Regions from separate parts of the Polaromonas sp. P1_G4 genome, predicted to be linked through region 1. Evidence: riboswitches for the same ligand, from Rfam matches in the RefSeq annotation. Region 1 holds a riboswitch; the other holds the start of a gene.
What was found. A riboswitch is a leader RNA that binds a small molecule or an ion and turns the genes downstream of it on or off. The one in region 1 is predicted to bind glycine.

Region 1 (7,463 bases):
GTGTGCCTAGCGCAGCGAACTCAGGTTTGATGTAACCCATGGCGACGGGCTGGTTGATGGTGGGGCCCAACAAACCGCTGGTGACTTCGCCGATAGCCATGCCGTCGGTGCTTTGCAGTTCGGTGTGGTCGCGTACAGGAACGCGCTCCAGCGCCACCAGGCCGATACGCTTGCGGGTGAGTAGGGCGGGGTCTGCCAGTTGGGCCAGGATTTTGTCCGCACCCGGAAAGCCGCCGGCACGTGCGCCACCCGTGCGGCGGATCTTTTGCATGGCCCAGTTGAGGTTGGCCTCCACCGGCGTGGTGGTGGTGTCAATGTCGTTGCCATAGAGGCACAGGCCCGCTTCCAGCCGCAGCGAATTGCGCGCGCCCAGGCCGATGGGTTTGACTTCAGGTTGCGCGAGCAGCGCGCGTGCGAGTGCGTCAGCTTGCGAAGCAGGCACCGAGACTTCAAAGCCATCTTCACCGGTGTAGCCGCTGCGGGTGATGAAGCAGTCGCAGCCGGCCACGGTGAAGCGCCCGCCGGTCATGAACACCAGCTTTTCGACGCCTGGCGCCAGTCGCTGCAAGGCCGTGACGGCCTGCGGGCCCTGCAGTGCCATCAGAGCCATCTCGGGCATGGGGATGACTTCGCAGCGCGAACCGATTTTGGCCTGGATGTGCGCGATGTCGCCCGCCTTGCACGCACCGTTGACGATGACAAACAGGTCGCCGCCGTTCGCATAGTCACGGTTGAAGAACATCAGGTCGTCGATGATGCCGCCGTCGTCGTTCAACAGCAGGCCGTAGCGCTGCTTGCCGGCGGGCAGGTCGATCACATCAACGGGTATCAGGGATTCCAGCGCGACTGCGGCATCAGCACCCACCAGGCGTAGCTGGCCCATGTGGGACACGTCAAAAAGGCCGGCAGCCTGGCGTGTGTGGTGGTGTTCCGCCATCAGGCCCGCGGGGTACTGCACTGGCATCGAATAGCCCGCGAAAGGCACCATGCGCGCGCCAAGCTCCACATGCAGGTCATGCAGGGGCGTTTTCAACAAGGTTTCGGGGGCGGCGGAAGAGGTGGACGAATCGGACAAGGCATTCTCCAGGGGGCAAAMACGGTCATGGCAAGAACTTGTTCTCAATCCATGGGCTGCCCCTGCTGTCCACTTTACCTGAGAGATTCACCCGGCGATGCAGGCTTGCTCCTTCGGTGGGCTGCCCGTGAAAGGCGGCCTCTCTCCAGTAGGGAACGCCTTGCCGCGTGGTGCGCCGCAGGGCGGTTGCCAGTCCTTTTGCCTGAGCGTTCAGTGCTACTCAAGGGGGGTGCCCCCCRGGTGCTCGTGCGCCTTCGGCGGTTTTCGCGAGGAAAACTCTCTCCTGACACCGCTGAGTGTAACGGAAGCCGCTGTCGGCTCGATCAGGCGGCCTGGTGCTGCGGCAGCAGCATGGCGATGCGCTCGCTGATGGAGTCGGCGCGCTCGTGGCCCGCGATTTTTTCGATTTCCTCGATCATTTCGCGCGAGGCGCTGAGCATGGTCTCGCGGTCTTTGGCATTGCGCAGCGCTTCGCGAAAGCGCTCGGCCATCTCCGGGTTGCGCCGGGCGAACATGCGTTCGCAGATGTCGAACAGGAACATCCGGGTTGTGGCAAGCGAGCGCTTGCCTTCAAATTGATCGGCAGAGACCTGAATGGCCTGGGTGGTTTCGGGGCTGGGAAAGTTCTGTAACTGCGCCGGCGTGAGTGTTTGGGCGGGTGCAGGCGCAGGGTTTTTTGCCGGCGCGGACGTCTTGCCGGGATGGGCTTCCAGAAAGCCGTCGCGCAAAAGGCGCAGGGCAATGGCTTCGCCGTCGCCCTCAAACAGCGGGCGGAAGTCCTGGGCCGACTTGCTGCCGTCGGCCATCAGCAGCAGGGTGCGCTCGCGCTGGCCTAGCGTTCTCACGCCGGGCTTGAGCTCGGCACGGGCACGGTCGGTTTTGTGAAGCTGCATGGATTTCATCCTGAAATGAAACCCCGAGCATGGCTGCTGAAAATGACAGCCTCGTGAATCCTGTCCGAAAAGCTATTTTGCGTAGACGAGATCCCGCAGAGCCAGCGACAGCTGCGGGACGTAAGTGATCACCATCAGGCAAGCCAGTATCACCAATACAAACGGGAGCAGGTGGGTCACGATGCGGTCCAGCGATATCCTGGCGACGGTGCAGGCTGCAAACAGGTTCACGCCGAATGGCGGCGTGATCATGCCCAGCGCAAGGTTGACCACCATCACCAGCCCGAAGTGCACCGGGTCAATGCCGAAATGCACTGCCACTGGCGCCAGGATGGGCGCCAGCACGATGATGGCTGCGCTGGTTTCAATGAACATGCCGATGATGAATAGCGCCGCGTTGACGCCCAACAGGAAGAGGGCGGGCGACTGCAGCACGGCTTCCAGCCAGTGGCCTATGGCGTCCGGCACGCCGGCCCGGGTGATCAGGAAGGCGAACAACCCGGCATTGGCGATGATGAACATGATCACGGCACTGGAGAGCACCGATTTGCGCAGGATGACGTACAGGTCGGCCAGCTTGATCTCGCGGTAGATCACGATGCCCACGACCAGCGCATAAAACACCGCCACGGCAGAGGCTTCGGTCGGCGTGAAAATTCCGCCATAAATCCCGCCCAGAATAATCACCGGCATCAGCAATGCCCAGCCCGCCTGCCAGGTCGCCTTACCAAAGCTCAGGCGGCCGTCACCGTCCTGTTTGCCCCAGCCCTTCCAGCGGCAGTACAGGTGCACGAACAGCATCAATGCGCCGCCGATTAAAAGCCCCGGGCCGAAGCCGGCAATGAAGAGTTCGCCGATCGAGACCTCGGCGCTCACGCCATAAAGAATCATGGGGATGGACGGCGGAATAATCACGCCCAGTTCTGCGCTGGTGGCCTGCAGGGCCGCAGCGTAAGCGGTAGGGTAGCCGTGCTTGATGAGTGCCGGTATCAGGATGGCGCCTATGGCGAAAGTGGTGGCCACAGAGGAGCCGGACACTGCCGCAAAAATCATGCAAGTCAGCACGCAGGTCATGGGCAGACCGCCTTGCACGCCTCCCACAATGCTTTTGGCGAATTCGACCAGCCGGCGCGAGATGCCGCCGGTTTCCATCAGGTTGCCGGCCAGGATGAAGAAGGGAATGGCGGCCAGCGGAAACTTGTTGATCGAGGAGAACATCTCCTTGACTGAAATCAGCATGTTGGCGTTGGACGCCTGGATACCGAAGATGGACGCCAGGCCGATGGAAACGGCCACGGAAACGGTGAGTGCAAAGCACAGCACCATGGTCGAGATCATTACCGCGGTCATTCTTGGCCCCCACGGTCACTCACTTTGAGCCTGCGGCCGTTCCCTGCCCCTTGCACGGGGAAAGGGTCCGCCGGCCTGCGGCCCGGCAAAGCCGGTTCCGCGGCCCCTGCTTGAACGGGGTGAAATCCATCTTGGGTTTTCATTGTGCTGTCTCCAGTTCATTGCGCTGCGTGTCAATCAGGTTGCCGATGATGCCGATCACGCAGAACATGCCGCCGATCGGCATGGCCACATAACCCCAGAACATGGAAATGGATTCAAGGCCGGCCATGGACTGCACACGCCCGCGAAGGGAATAGTCCCAGCCCCACCAGACGATGACTGCGACGAGGGCCAGAGCGGCGATGCAGACCAGCCAGTCCAGCACCCGCTGGATGCGGGGTGGGCTCCAGCGGTAGAGCACATCCACGCTGACCATGGCGCCCTGGCGGAAAGCCATGGGAATTCCCATAAAGACCATCCAGATCAGGCTGAGGCGGATCAGAATTTCACTCCACTCTGCAGGCTGCTCGAAGACAAAACGCGTCAGGATCTGGAACACACCGAGCCCCGATGCGATGACCAGCATCACGCAGGCCACCAGCATGGAGAAGCCGGTGGTCCACCGTTCAAGTTGGAGAAAAGCTTGTTTCATGGATGCGCCGATACATGAGGAGAATTGAGAATTGCAATGAAAACGCCCGCAGACCAATGGCGGCGGGCGTAAGCAGCTACAAAAAAAGTAGCAAAATAGTTGCGGTACGGTTTACTTGTAGTTCCTGATCGCGTCGATGTTGGCTTTGCCGAACTGCTTTTCAAATTCAGCGTTGACCGGCGCCAGCGTTGCCACGAACTTCGCCTTGTCGACGTTTTCGATCACGGTCATGCCTTTGCTGCGCAGCTCGGCTACACCGTTGGCATCGTCCTGGTCCACGCGGGCCCGGTTCGCCTTGGTCGCTTCCTTGGCGGCATCAACGAAGGCTGTCTTGTCGGCAGCGCTGAGCTTGTCGAAGGCCGCTTTGTTCATCAAGAAAATGCAAGGTGAGTAAACGTGGCCGGTCAGTGAAAGGTGCTTTTGCACCTGGTCGAACTTGGCGGACATGATCACAGACAGGGGATTTTCCTGGCCGTCGACCGTGCCTTGCTGCAGCGCCGTGAATACTTCGGGAAAAGCCATGGGCGTGGTGATGATGCCCAGGCCTTTGTACGCAGCGATATGCACCGGATTTTCCATGGTGCGCATCTTCAGTCCCTTCAGGTCCTCCGGAACTTTCACGTCCCGCTTGCTGTTGGTCATGTGCCGAAAACCGTTTTCGGCCCAGGCCAGCGCCTTGAAGCCCTTGGCATCGAATTTGGTCAGGAGATTCTGGCCGATAGGGCCGTCCAGCACGGCGCGCGCGTGCGCCTTGTCCCGGAACAGGAAGGGAACGTCGAGGATCTTGGTCTCGGGGACAAAATTGGGTACGGGGCCGGTGGAGGAGAAGGCCAGCTCCTGGGTGCCCAGCTGCACGGCCTCGATGGATTCGCGTTCGCCGCCCAGGGCCCCGTTGTAGAAGGTCTGGACTTTGTAGCGGCCTGCTGTGCGTTTCTCGACTTCTTTGGCAAAAGTGTCGATGGCAATGCCCTGATGCGAATTCTGGGCCGTGGAAATGCTGATTTTCATGGTGGTCTGTGCATTTGCAGACGCCATGAATCCCGCTGCGAGCGTCATACCGATAATCAGTTTTGAAAGCTTCATGTTGTTTGTCTCCGTTGAGTGATCGGGCCGGGAATTTTGTGGACGACTGGGGCCGGTTCTGCATCAGGATTTTCCGACCATAAGCACACGCATTATTGCCGCGATGCATCTGCGGTCGTGCGCGGGTTTTCGCTTAAGTACGCCGCGATGATGCTTTCAAAATCACTGTCAGGCAGCAGGCCCAGCGACCGCGCGCGTGCTGCGTCGATATCGGCGGGCCAGTTGCCCACGATTCTTGCGATGACAGGGTCGTACACCCAGTCGATCAGTCCCGCCGCATCTTTGCCGGCCACCCGGGCCAACGCCTGCGCCATTTCACCGACCGTTGTCTTGAGGGCCGGCAGGTTGACGGCTGTGCGGGCGCCCCATTCGGTGTCGGTAGCCTCTGAAGCACGAATCAATCCCTCCACCGTACGTCCGGGCGACGCAAGAGCCACGGCCGTTTCGGGAGGAACAGGGCACTGTGCCCTCGTTCCCGCAAGGGGTTCCCGAATAATGCCGCTGAGAAAGCTCGATGCCGCACCGTTGGGTTTTCCGGGCCGCACGCTCACCGTCATCAGACGCACATTGCGCCCGCGTATGAAGCCCTTGCGCGCGTAATCAGCCACCAGTTGTTCACCGATAAATTTCTGGATGCCGTAGCTGTTCTGCGGTGTGGGCAGCGTTCTGTCATCGATGACCGCCGGGAGTGGTTGCTCGGGTGAATTGCCAAACACTGCAAGCGAACTGGCGAATACGACGGTGGGCGATGTATTCAGGGCACGGCACGCCTGCAGCAGCGCACGCGTAGCATCGACATTGCTGCGCATGCCAAGGTCGAAATCCGCTTCGCATTCACCGCTGACTGCCGCCGCCAGATGGAATATCAGCGTGTCTTTTTCTGTCACCACGAGTGCTTGCGGATGACCGTCTTCCAGCAGCCGGCTCAGATCGCCGGTGATGGTTCGAATGCGGTTGTCCGCGGCCAGCGCGGCCGGCGGCGCCACCCTGTCAACCAGTGTCACTGTCCGGATGGTTTGCGGTGCGCTGCCCGCAAGAGCCAATTGCCCCGCGTCCAGAAGTTGCCGGGCCAGCCTGGCCCCGAGAAATCCGGCGCCGCCGGTGATGACGATATTCATGGGTATGTTGTCTCTATCTTTTTGTTGGTTACTCGCCGGCATGCCCGCGCCGGTCCGATTGCCTGCGGTACGTGAGGCAGTTTAGTTCGAAAGAGGAGTCGTTCCATGCAGCCGCCAGATGGTGCTGATTTGGAAGATGCTCGGAGAAAAGTATCGTGCAACTCCGGCGGCACGGCTTCTGCTCCGACGTTCGAGCCGTTCAGGATTCGCCGCGGCGGCAGAGTCACTGATTGGGGCGCCAGGACGCCGCCAGTGATGAGCGGCTTGGCGCCCGAATGAAATGGGCCGCTGGCTCGAGCCCCGATCCTTCAGGCTGCTACCACGGGCTTCGGATTGGTTTTCGGCTTGCCCGGCACAGTTCCCAGCAGCCACAGATTCAGGCCTGCGTGCCGGCTGATAAGCAGCGCGGATACGACGGGGCCAGCAATCCCGGCGGCGAGTCCCAGCGTCATCAGGACATAGGTGTCCGTGATACCCAATTTCCTGAAGGCGATACGGCTCGCTGCCGTAAAAAAAACATGCAGCAGGTAAATCGCAAATGAGAAGGATCCAATGTAGGCCAGGGGCGCGAAACTCCAGCCACTCCGCAAAAGAAGAAAGGCGCTTGAGACGCCGAGCGCCAGTGCGGCCACAGAACTTCCCTGCTCGGAAAATTGCGGAAAAAGCATGGCCCCGGTAGCGGCGCAAATAAATACGGCCGCCGCCACAAGCCGGGCCGTTGGCGTCCCGATGTCAAATCGTTTGCAGGCAAGCCCGGCCAGGAAAAAAGGCAGAAGGTAAACAGCGCCGCGGGCGGCGAAATAGTTGGGTGGGCTGAAGTAGTCAAACAGCACCGCGCTGAGCGCCCAAGCCACTGCAAATCCGGTCGCAGTAGAAAGTGCGTTGAGGTGTTCCAGCAGCAGAACAACCAGGAAGACAATAAAAAGCGCTTCAAGAAACCAGAAGTGCCCCACGGGCTCAATGTGCAACAGCCACCACTGGTTGACCGATGAGTTGGCGCCTGGCGTGAAGGCCTGCACGACGGCAAAAATAGTTCCCACCGTAATCAGGGGGAGCAGCAGCCGCCGGACCTTGCCTTTAATGAATTCAGCAGCATTGCCTTCAGAGGGGCGAAATGCAGACACATAGCCTGAGATGAAAGAGAAGAGCGGCATGCGGATATAGGCCAGCCCTTCATTGAACATCTGCAACCAGTGCCCCTCCGGAACCTTCAGGCCCACTGAGGGCGTATCCCCTACCACATGAAACAGAACCAGCAAGATGCAGGCGATGCCCCTTACCGTATCCACTTCCATGCTGCGCTTCATTTT
Region 2 (8,450 bases), on a different contig from region 1:
GGATGTGAAAGTCCACATAACGCCCAACCTTGTCGCTGTGGGTGACTCCGCGTTGCTGTGCCAGGTAATGGAAAACCTTATTTCCAATGCATGGAAGTTCACCGTCCATGCCACTGCCCCCGAGATCTGGGTTGGGGCGCAGCACCCCGACAACGAAAGTACAGTTTATTTTGTCCGTGATAACGGCGTCGGGTTTGACATGACGTACGCGGACAAATTGTTCGGTACCTTCCAGCGCCTGCATTCACCGGGTGAGTTTGCAGGGATGGGAATCGGGCTGGCAAGCGCTCACCGGATCATTTCCCGTCACGGCGGTCGTATCTGGGCCGAAGGGGCGGTGGGGCAAGGTGCCACATTTTTCTTCACCATACCATCGCCTGTGCGGCAACACTCGCCCGATGAAAGCCCGGCTGATGCGAAAAAACACAGGAGCCAGCCATGACTCAACTGCAGAACCGGCGCATTTTGCTGATCGACGACATGCCGTCCATCCACGAAGACTTCCGGAAAATTCTTGCGTCCAGACCGGTTGCGCATGACCTGGACGATGCCGAAGCCCTGTTGTTTGGCGACGCCGCACCGGTGTCCGATGATGGCTTTGAGCTGGACTCGGCCTACCAGGGACGTGAGGGTCTGGACAAGGTCGAGGCATCCGTTCGGGCCGGGCGGCCCTATGCCATGGCCTTTGTGGACATGCGCATGCCGCCGGGCTGGGATGGTGTGGAGACCATCGAACGGCTCTGGCGCGTTGATCCAAAGGTACAGATCGTCATCTGCACCGCCTACTCCGACCACGCCTGGGAAGATGTGTTCGCGCGGCTGGAGGCCCGGGATCGCCTCCTGATTCTGAAAAAACCATTTGATCCGGTTGAAGTCAGCCAGCTGGCAAGAATGCTGACCACCAAATGGGAGCTGGCGCAGCAGGCGGCAGCGCAGGTGAGCGGCCTGGAGGAGGCCGTGCAGGAGCGCACCCGCGCCTTGCATGACAGCGAATCACAACTGCGCCAGATCACGGACAGCGTGCCCGCCTTGATTGCCTATATCGACGCCGAACAGCGCTTTCAGTTCCATAACCTTGCCTACGAAGAAGTTCTTGGCCTGAAGCACGACCAGATCCACGGCAAGACCATGCGTGAGCTGATGGGCGACGAGCTCCACGAAAAAGAGCGGGGCAAGATTGAAGAGGCGCTCGCTGGTTACGCGGCGCAATACGACCGCACGCAGGCCACGTCGGATGGCCAGCTGCGCGACTACGTCATGCAGTACTTTCCACGCTACGGCGAAAACGAGGACGAAGGCAAGGTTGTCGGCTTCTTCTCGCTGGGCACCGATGTGACCGAACTCAAGCGCATTGACCGCATGAAGAGTGAGTTTGTCTCTACCGTCAGTCATGAGTTGCGCACCCCGCTGACCTCCATTCGCGGCTCACTGGGCCTGATCGCCGGCGGCGTGGCCGGTGAGCTGCCGGCCATGGCCAAAAACCTGGTCGGCATCGCTACCAACAATTGCGAACGGCTCATCAGGTTGATCAACGACATTCTTGACAGCGAAAAAATCGAATCCGGAAAAATGCGGTTTGACTTCCAGCAGATGGAACTGCAACCTTTGCTGACGCAAGCCCTGACGGCCAACGAAGGCTTCGCAGGCCAGCACAACGTCAAGCTGGTTCTGGATGCCCCGGCAGAAGCGGTAAGGGTCAGCGTCGACAGCGACAGGCTGACCCAGGTCATTACCAACCTGTTGTCCAACGCGGTGAAATTCGCGCCGGCCCAGTCCCGTGTGGAAGTCCGGCTGCTGTGCAAGAGCGGCAGGGTCCGGGTGGAAGTCGCCGACAGCGGCCCCGGCATTCCCGAAGAGTTCCGAAAGCGCATCTTTCAGAAATTCTCGCAAGCCGACACATCGGACACCCGAAAAATGGGTGGTACGGGCCTGGGCCTGAACATCTCGCGTGCCATCGTGGAGCGGATGGGCGGCCAAATCGGGTTCACGACGGAAACCGGCGTCGGAACTGTTTTCTTCTTTGAGCTGCCCGAGGCGGTGCCGGCGCCGATTCAGACCAGCATCAGGTCCGGCGCAGCGACCAGGCCGCTCATCCTGGTCTGCGAAGACGATCCCGACATTGCCCGCCTGATCAACCTGATGCTTGATAAAGGCGGCTTTGACTCGGACATGGTGCACAGCGCAGGGCAGGCGCTGGAGCAAGTCATGCTGATGCCCTACGCTGCCATGACGGTCGACCTGAACCTGCCCGACCAGGACGGCATCAGCCTGATCCGGGCACTGCGCCGCGAAGAGGCGACGAAAGACCTGCCGATCGTGGTGGTTTCAGCAAATGCTGAAGAAGGCGAGCTCGAGTTCAATACCCAGCCGCTGGCGGTTTCAACATGGCTGGAAAAACCCATCGACGAGAACCTCCTGATCCTCAGTTTGCACCGTGCCATCGGTAACATGGCCGAAGGCCGGCCGCGCATTCTGCATGTCGAGGACGACCTCGACATACAGCGCATTGCCGCCGCCATTGCCCAGGACTTTGCCACCTTCGAATTTGCCGCCACGCTGCGCGAGGCACGCGACCAGCTTGCGCGCCGCCGCTACGACCTGGTGCTGCTCGACCTGACGTTGAAAGACGGCTCGGGCTGGGGGCTGCTGGACACCATTGAAGCACTGGACATCGTGCCGCCAGTGGTCGTGTTTTCTGCGCACGATGTGGAGCCGAAGCAAAGCCAGCGCGCAGAAGCGGTACTAGTGAAGGCACACACTTCCAACGAGCAGTTGATCCGCACCCTGCAGCGGGTGCTCGATGAAAGCCTGTGGGGGACGGTTCACCCACCTCTAAGCGCCTGAAATAGATCCACCCCCGTCCAGGCTCACTGGCGTGTAGCCTGTTCCCCCCTCGAGGGGGCGGCGCCTGGGGCCGGCGAAGCCGGACCCTCGGCCCCCGCTGGTGGAATACCCCTGTTAGTTACGCCATTGGACTCTTCACGCCAGCGGATGCCGTGGAACCGGCTTTGCCGGGCCGCAGGCACCGTCCCCTGCAAGGGGAAAAGGGCTACACGCAGTGAGCCCGATAGGGGTGCACCAATTTTTCGGCTTTGCCAGACCGCAGGCGGGCGGCCCCCTCGGGGGGCAGGGAGCTACACGAAGTGAGCGACCGTGGGGGCCTTACTTCTTTTGACTGGCGCGGTAGACCTGCATCACCGTCGCGAAATCGCGATCAAAGTTGATGGGCAGGAATGTGTCGTTGCCGGGCAGCTGCTTTTTCAGTGTGGGCGAGAAGCTGTAGCTGAACGAGCATTTCTTCACGCGTGCCTGCAGTTCGGGCGAAACGTCCTTGCTCATGGTCCAGGTTTCCGTCATGAAGGGCGGGCTTTCCCAGATCGTGCGAATGCTCGAGCCCTTGACGTCACCCTTGACGACCATGCGCTGGTACAAATCGCTGGCCACAGCTGCGGCCGGATAAAAACCATGCATCACGCCCGTGACGGAGCGCTCGTGGCCGTTGGAGAACACGACTTCGTAGTCCTTGTCCGGCGTCAGGCCCAGCGCCGGGAACAGCGCGCGCGGCGCGAGGTTGCCCGAGTTGGAGGTGGGTGTGGTGTGCGCGATTTTCTTGCCAATCAGGTCCTTCGGTTCCCTGTACGGGCTGTCGATGCGGGTGATCAGAATCAGTTTGTAGGAGTTGCGCAGGCCCGTGGCCTTGTTGCCCGGAACGCCAAACGGCGCCGGCTGGCCGGCGGTGACCAACTGCGCAGCCAGGCCGGGGTTGACCTGTGCCAGCTGGACCTTGCCGGCCGAGATACCTTCAATCAGCTCTTTTTCACCGAGGATGTCGATGTTGCTGGTCTTGTCCATCGATTCGCCTTGCGCGTTTTGCAGGTCGATGTTTCCGCAGCGTGACAGGTGGCTGAAGTAGTCGCCCCACAAGGCCATGGTTTCGCTCTTGCCATAGGTCTTGGGCATGGCCACGACCATTTTTTCGCGTGGGCCGGAATATTTTTCGGGCGCGGGGGTAGCAGCCGCAGCTTTCGCCTTGCGTGCAGGCTTTGCCTCGTCGGTCTGGGCTGTTGCTGAACCCAGGGCGCAAGCGGCGCTGGCCAATATTGCGGCATGGCGCAGATAAAACTTCATCTTGATCACTCCAGTTGTCTATGAAACCGATACGCAGGAATGCCGGTTTGTGTGCCCTTGGCCGCACAAACCGCGTTCCCAGCCCAATCAGTGTGCATGACGGTGCATCAAAACGAACTTTTTGTTACATTCGAATGAATACCTTCGTGACATAAATCAGCGTATCTGCGTCAGAGGCTGTTGTTTTTTCATTGAAAAGATGGCGCTGGCAACCTGTAAGCGCCTGGGCGGCGGCGAATACTGCGCCTCAGGATACGCGCGTGCTGTGCGGCGGGGGGGGGGGGGCGGCGGACGCCTCAAGCGGCGAGCGAGGCGTCGATTTTGCCGAGCAGCCATTGCAGCCCGGCCAGGTGCCGTACGGCCAAGTTGCCCGGGCGTGATGCCCGACAGCATGGCCATCGTCCGGGTGCGCGCTGCCCGAAACGCCGCGATGGCCTCTTGCGCATCAGCGGCCGCGTAGTCGCGTTGCTTTTCCAGCACGTAGCCGTCCAGTGATTCCAGCACGGGGCTGGCCTCTGACAAGGTGCGCTGAAACCGCACGTGATAGCCGTCAATCTCGATGTCCCTGATGTGGCAGATCTGCGCGAGGGCCGTGAAGTTTTCGCTCGGAATGCCTTCCCACGACGGCGGCGTCCAGCGCTTGTGGCTTTCAGGAATCGCGTCGTAGAACTGCTCCAGCTGGCGCGGAAAATCCGCCATGGCCTGGAGCGTTGCGGGGTTCAGGGGCAGCGCAGGGCTCATCAGCCGGCCTTGCGCAGCGAAGGCCACAGCACCGCCTGCGCCACGATCACGTTCTCGCCATTGAAGGTCGCCGCCGGCGAGCCGTAAAGCTCGTAACCCATGGCAAGCACCTCACTCACCCGGCGGCAAAAGCTCGCGTCATCCGGGCCGGTAAGGAGCCTGTAGGTGGGAAGACCGTCGGGGGGCGTGGTGGCGGGTGATGTCATGGCGGCAAGCGGCTGATGAACGGAGGGCGATATTACCGTGTCCGTGCAGATGCTGCAGGTGTTGTTGGTCGTGACCGCGGAGGTAGTGCGCGCCGACACGCAGGATCCGGGCGCCCGCCAGCCACCGAAGGCGCTACCCCTATTTGAGCTGCCGCAAGGTTTGCGCTGATTGCGTTGACGGCTGGGCCGCATTTGCGCCAGATCAAGCCGCCCAACGGGCCGTACGGCTCCAATCAATGACGGGAATGTTCCCGTCTCTTCTGTTACTTACCCATGAAAAAGCAAATCATTGCCGCCGCTGCCCTCTGCACCCTTTTGTCGGGTGCCGCTTTTGCCCAAACCGCTGAAGGCCCCTGGCTGGTCCGAGCGCGCGCCGTCCACCTGGACAGCGCCAACGGTGACAGCACCGGCCTCGGGCTGGCCATCAACAACAAGTGGATGCCGGAGTTCGACATCAGCTATTTCCTCAACCCCAACTTCGCAGTCGAGCTGGTGCTGACGGTTCCGCAAAAGCACACGCTGTCGTCCCGCGGCACCGCCATCGGCAGCTTCAAGCACCTGCCGCCCACGCTGATGGCGCAATACCACTTCGACTCGCTGGGTGCGGGCGCCTTCAAGCCCTATGTCGGCGCGGGCGTCAACTACACCCGCTTCAGTGCGGTCAGCCTGCCGGCTGGCGTGGACATCAAACGCAGCAGCTGGGGCCCGGCGCTGCAGGTCGGCGTGGACATTCCCCTCGGCAAGCAGCTGTCCCTGAACTTCGACCTGAAGAAGGTCTACATCCGCACCGACGTGTCCGCGGGCGGCGCCAACATCGGCACGTTCAAGGCCGACCCGATGTTGTTGGGTGTGGGGCTTGGCTGGCGGTTTTGAGCAGAAAAGGGTGAGACGCCCAAACTTGCGCGTCTCTTCTCGCGGGCGCTTGCGGCGGCGCGGGTTCAGGCCTTTGCCATCCCCGGCAACGCCATCACACGCCCCGGCGCCGCCATCCCCGTAAATGCAAAGTCGACTTCCGGCACGCGCCCGCTCACGATGTCCGCAATCGCCGCGCCCGAGCCGCAGGCATGCGTCCAGCCCAGCGTGCCGTGGCCCGTGTTGAGGAAGACATTGGAGGCCTTGCTTTTGCCGATGTAAGGCACATTGCTCGGTGTGGCCGGCCGCAGGCCCGTCCAGAACTGCGCGCCTTCGCCGTCCGTCATGTCGGGAAAGAGTTGTTTTACACGGCGCACGATGGCGTTGCAGCGCACCAGGTTCAGCTCGGTGTTGTAGCCATTAAGCTCGGCCGTGCCGGCAATGCGCAAGCGGTTGCCAAAGCGCGAGAACACCAGCTTGTATTCGTCATCCGTCAGGCTGACCTGATAGGAAGCGGCTTCGTTGATCACTGGCAGCGTGACCGAGTAACCCTTGGCCGGGTAGATGCGCAGGCTTTGCCCCAGCACCTTGGCCCACTGCGCGCTGAAGGCGCCCAGGCACATCACATACGCATCGGCTTTCAGCATCTCGACCTTGCCGCCGGCCTCGCCGCTGCCCATCGCCACCTGCACGCCATTGAGCTGCCCCTGCGCGGCGTCCAGGCCCAGCACCGTGGTGTTGTACAAAAATTTCACACCGGCCTGCTCGCAACGCGCAGCCAGCGCGGCGGTAAAAGCGCGGGCGTCACCCGATTCATCGCTGGGTGTCATGCTGCCGCCCACGATGCTGCCGCGGCATTGCGCCAGTGCGGGCTCAATCGCCACACATTCGTCGGCCGTCTTCATGTCGAGCTCGCAGCCGTGCTCGCGCATGATGCGTGCGGGCTCCTGCGCCGCGTCGTACTCGGCCTGGCTGGTATAGAAGTGCAGGATGCCCTTGGTCTGCGCGTTGTACAGCAGGCCCAGCTCGGCGCGCAGTTTTTGCAGCGCGCCGCGGCTGTACATGCCCAGGTTCACGATCTGCTTGATGTTTTGTGCCGTACGCGCGGGCGTGCAGTTGCGCAAAAACTCCAGCCCCCACAGCCACTGGTTCACATCGGCGCGCAGCCTGAAGAGCAGAGGCGCATCTTCACGCGCCAGCCATTGCAAGACCTTGAGCGGCGCGCCCGGGTTGGCCCAGGGTTCCGCATGGCTCACCGATATTTGCCCGCCGTTGGCAAAACTGGTTTCCATCGCGGCCGCGTTGCGGCGCTCCACCACCGTTACTTCATGGCCGCGTTGCGCCAAATACCAGGCCGTGGTGATACCCGTGACACCAGCTCCCAAAACCATGACTTTCATGACGATTCCTTTTCATTCAAGCAGAACATTGCAGTTGCGCAAGTGCAATGCCTTGGGGTGCTTGAATCAAAAAGAAACGTGGCAACCGCCAAGCCATCACATGCTTGCGGCCGCTTCCACTGTCCTTGTTACCTGAGAGATTCAGCCGCTGCTTTGATGTCGATGACAAGCTTCGGCTTTGCTCCTTCGGTGCGCTGCACCTTGCGTGCGGCGTCTCTCCAGACGGCTGTGTGTTCCGGGCAGTACGGGACCTGAGCGATTATGGAAGTTTGCGCCTTCGGTGGCTGCCTTGTGGGGCAGCGCTCTCCTGCTTGAACGGGTTTGAATTTACCACCGAAGCCTGTTTTGCCAAGCGTGAATAGGGCGTTCAGTACAGGTCTAGCGGGTTGATTCAGCGGCTTAATAGTAGGAAGCAGGGCGGCTCAGCCTTAGCTGGCCGCGTTCACAAACGCGGCTTTGGCATCGGTATAGGCCTCGCGGTCACCCGGGTGCCTGGCCGCCAGTTCCGCCTTGAGCGCGGCATAGCGCGCCGCCAGCGCCGGGTCCGAACGCAGGGCGTCGCGAAAACGCAGGCGCTGCGCCCACACCTCGCCGCCGTGCACCACCAGGTGCAGGTGATGCGTGCGCCGCCCCTCTGCCCAGCGCATCAGCCATTTGCGGTCAGACAGCGAGGCATTGAATTCAGCGGAGGTCGTGTAGCCGTTGGCGCACAGCGGCGCCAGAAGCGCTTCAGCCGCCGCGATTGATTCCACACCGGCCAGCATGTCAATCACCGGTTTGGCCGCCAGGCCGGGCACGGCCGTGCTGCCGATGTGCTGGATGTCGATCAGGCGGGCCGGCAGCTGGGGGGAGAGCGCAAGCAGGCGGTCCCGCTCAGCCACAAACTGCTGGGGCCAGGCCGGGTTGTAGGCCTGCAAGACCACTTCCTCGTGGATAGCGGCAAGCAGCGATTCCTGGTCAGTCATGCGCGTGACGGCTGGCAGGTTGTTGTGCAGGGGCAAAAAACGCTGTGCGACACGCCAGAATCCTTTGCGGGGTCATTTTTAAGGCGGTTTTAAGCATAAAAAAGGCCATTTGCCCAATCAGTAATTGCGCGAGCAGCTATTAAAACAATAGCAACCAG

Region 2: linked by a shared signal. The riboswitch ahead of AC1D1X_RS09525 (D-amino acid dehydrogenase) and the one ahead of gcvT (glycine cleavage system aminomethyltransferase GcvT) in region 1 are both predicted to bind glycine.

Annotation. Positions count from the first base shown of each region.
Region 1 is NZ_JBFUCA010000072.1:3,627-11,089, forward strand. It holds gene gcvT (glycine cleavage system aminomethyltransferase GcvT) at 1-1,075, opposite strand, end outside; glycine riboswitch at 1,131-1,234, opposite strand; glycine riboswitch at 1,256-1,371, opposite strand; gene AC1D1X_RS05800 (hypothetical protein) at 1,399-1,968, opposite strand; gene AC1D1X_RS05805 (TRAP transporter large permease) at 2,041-3,318, opposite strand; gene AC1D1X_RS05810 (TRAP transporter small permease) at 3,458-3,952, opposite strand; gene AC1D1X_RS05815 (TRAP transporter substrate-binding protein) at 4,064-5,035, opposite strand; gene denD (D-erythronate dehydrogenase) at 5,128-6,153, opposite strand; gene AC1D1X_RS05825 (acyltransferase family protein) at 6,462-7,463, opposite strand, start outside.
Region 2 is NZ_JBFUCA010000146.1:4,231-12,680, forward strand. It holds gene AC1D1X_RS09490 (sensor histidine kinase) at 1-442, shown strand, start outside; gene AC1D1X_RS09495 (response regulator) at 439-2,844, shown strand; gene phnD (phosphate/phosphite/phosphonate ABC transporter substrate-binding protein) at 3,163-4,128, opposite strand; gene AC1D1X_RS09505 (hypothetical protein) at 4,285-4,869, opposite strand; gene AC1D1X_RS09510 (DUF1737 domain-containing protein) at 4,869-5,075, opposite strand; gene AC1D1X_RS09515 (hypothetical protein) at 5,113-5,244, shown strand; gene AC1D1X_RS09520 (OmpW/AlkL family protein) at 5,349-5,948, shown strand; gene AC1D1X_RS09525 (D-amino acid dehydrogenase) at 6,014-7,327, opposite strand; glycine riboswitch at 7,438-7,559, opposite strand; gene AC1D1X_RS09530 (GrpB family protein) at 7,756-8,292, opposite strand.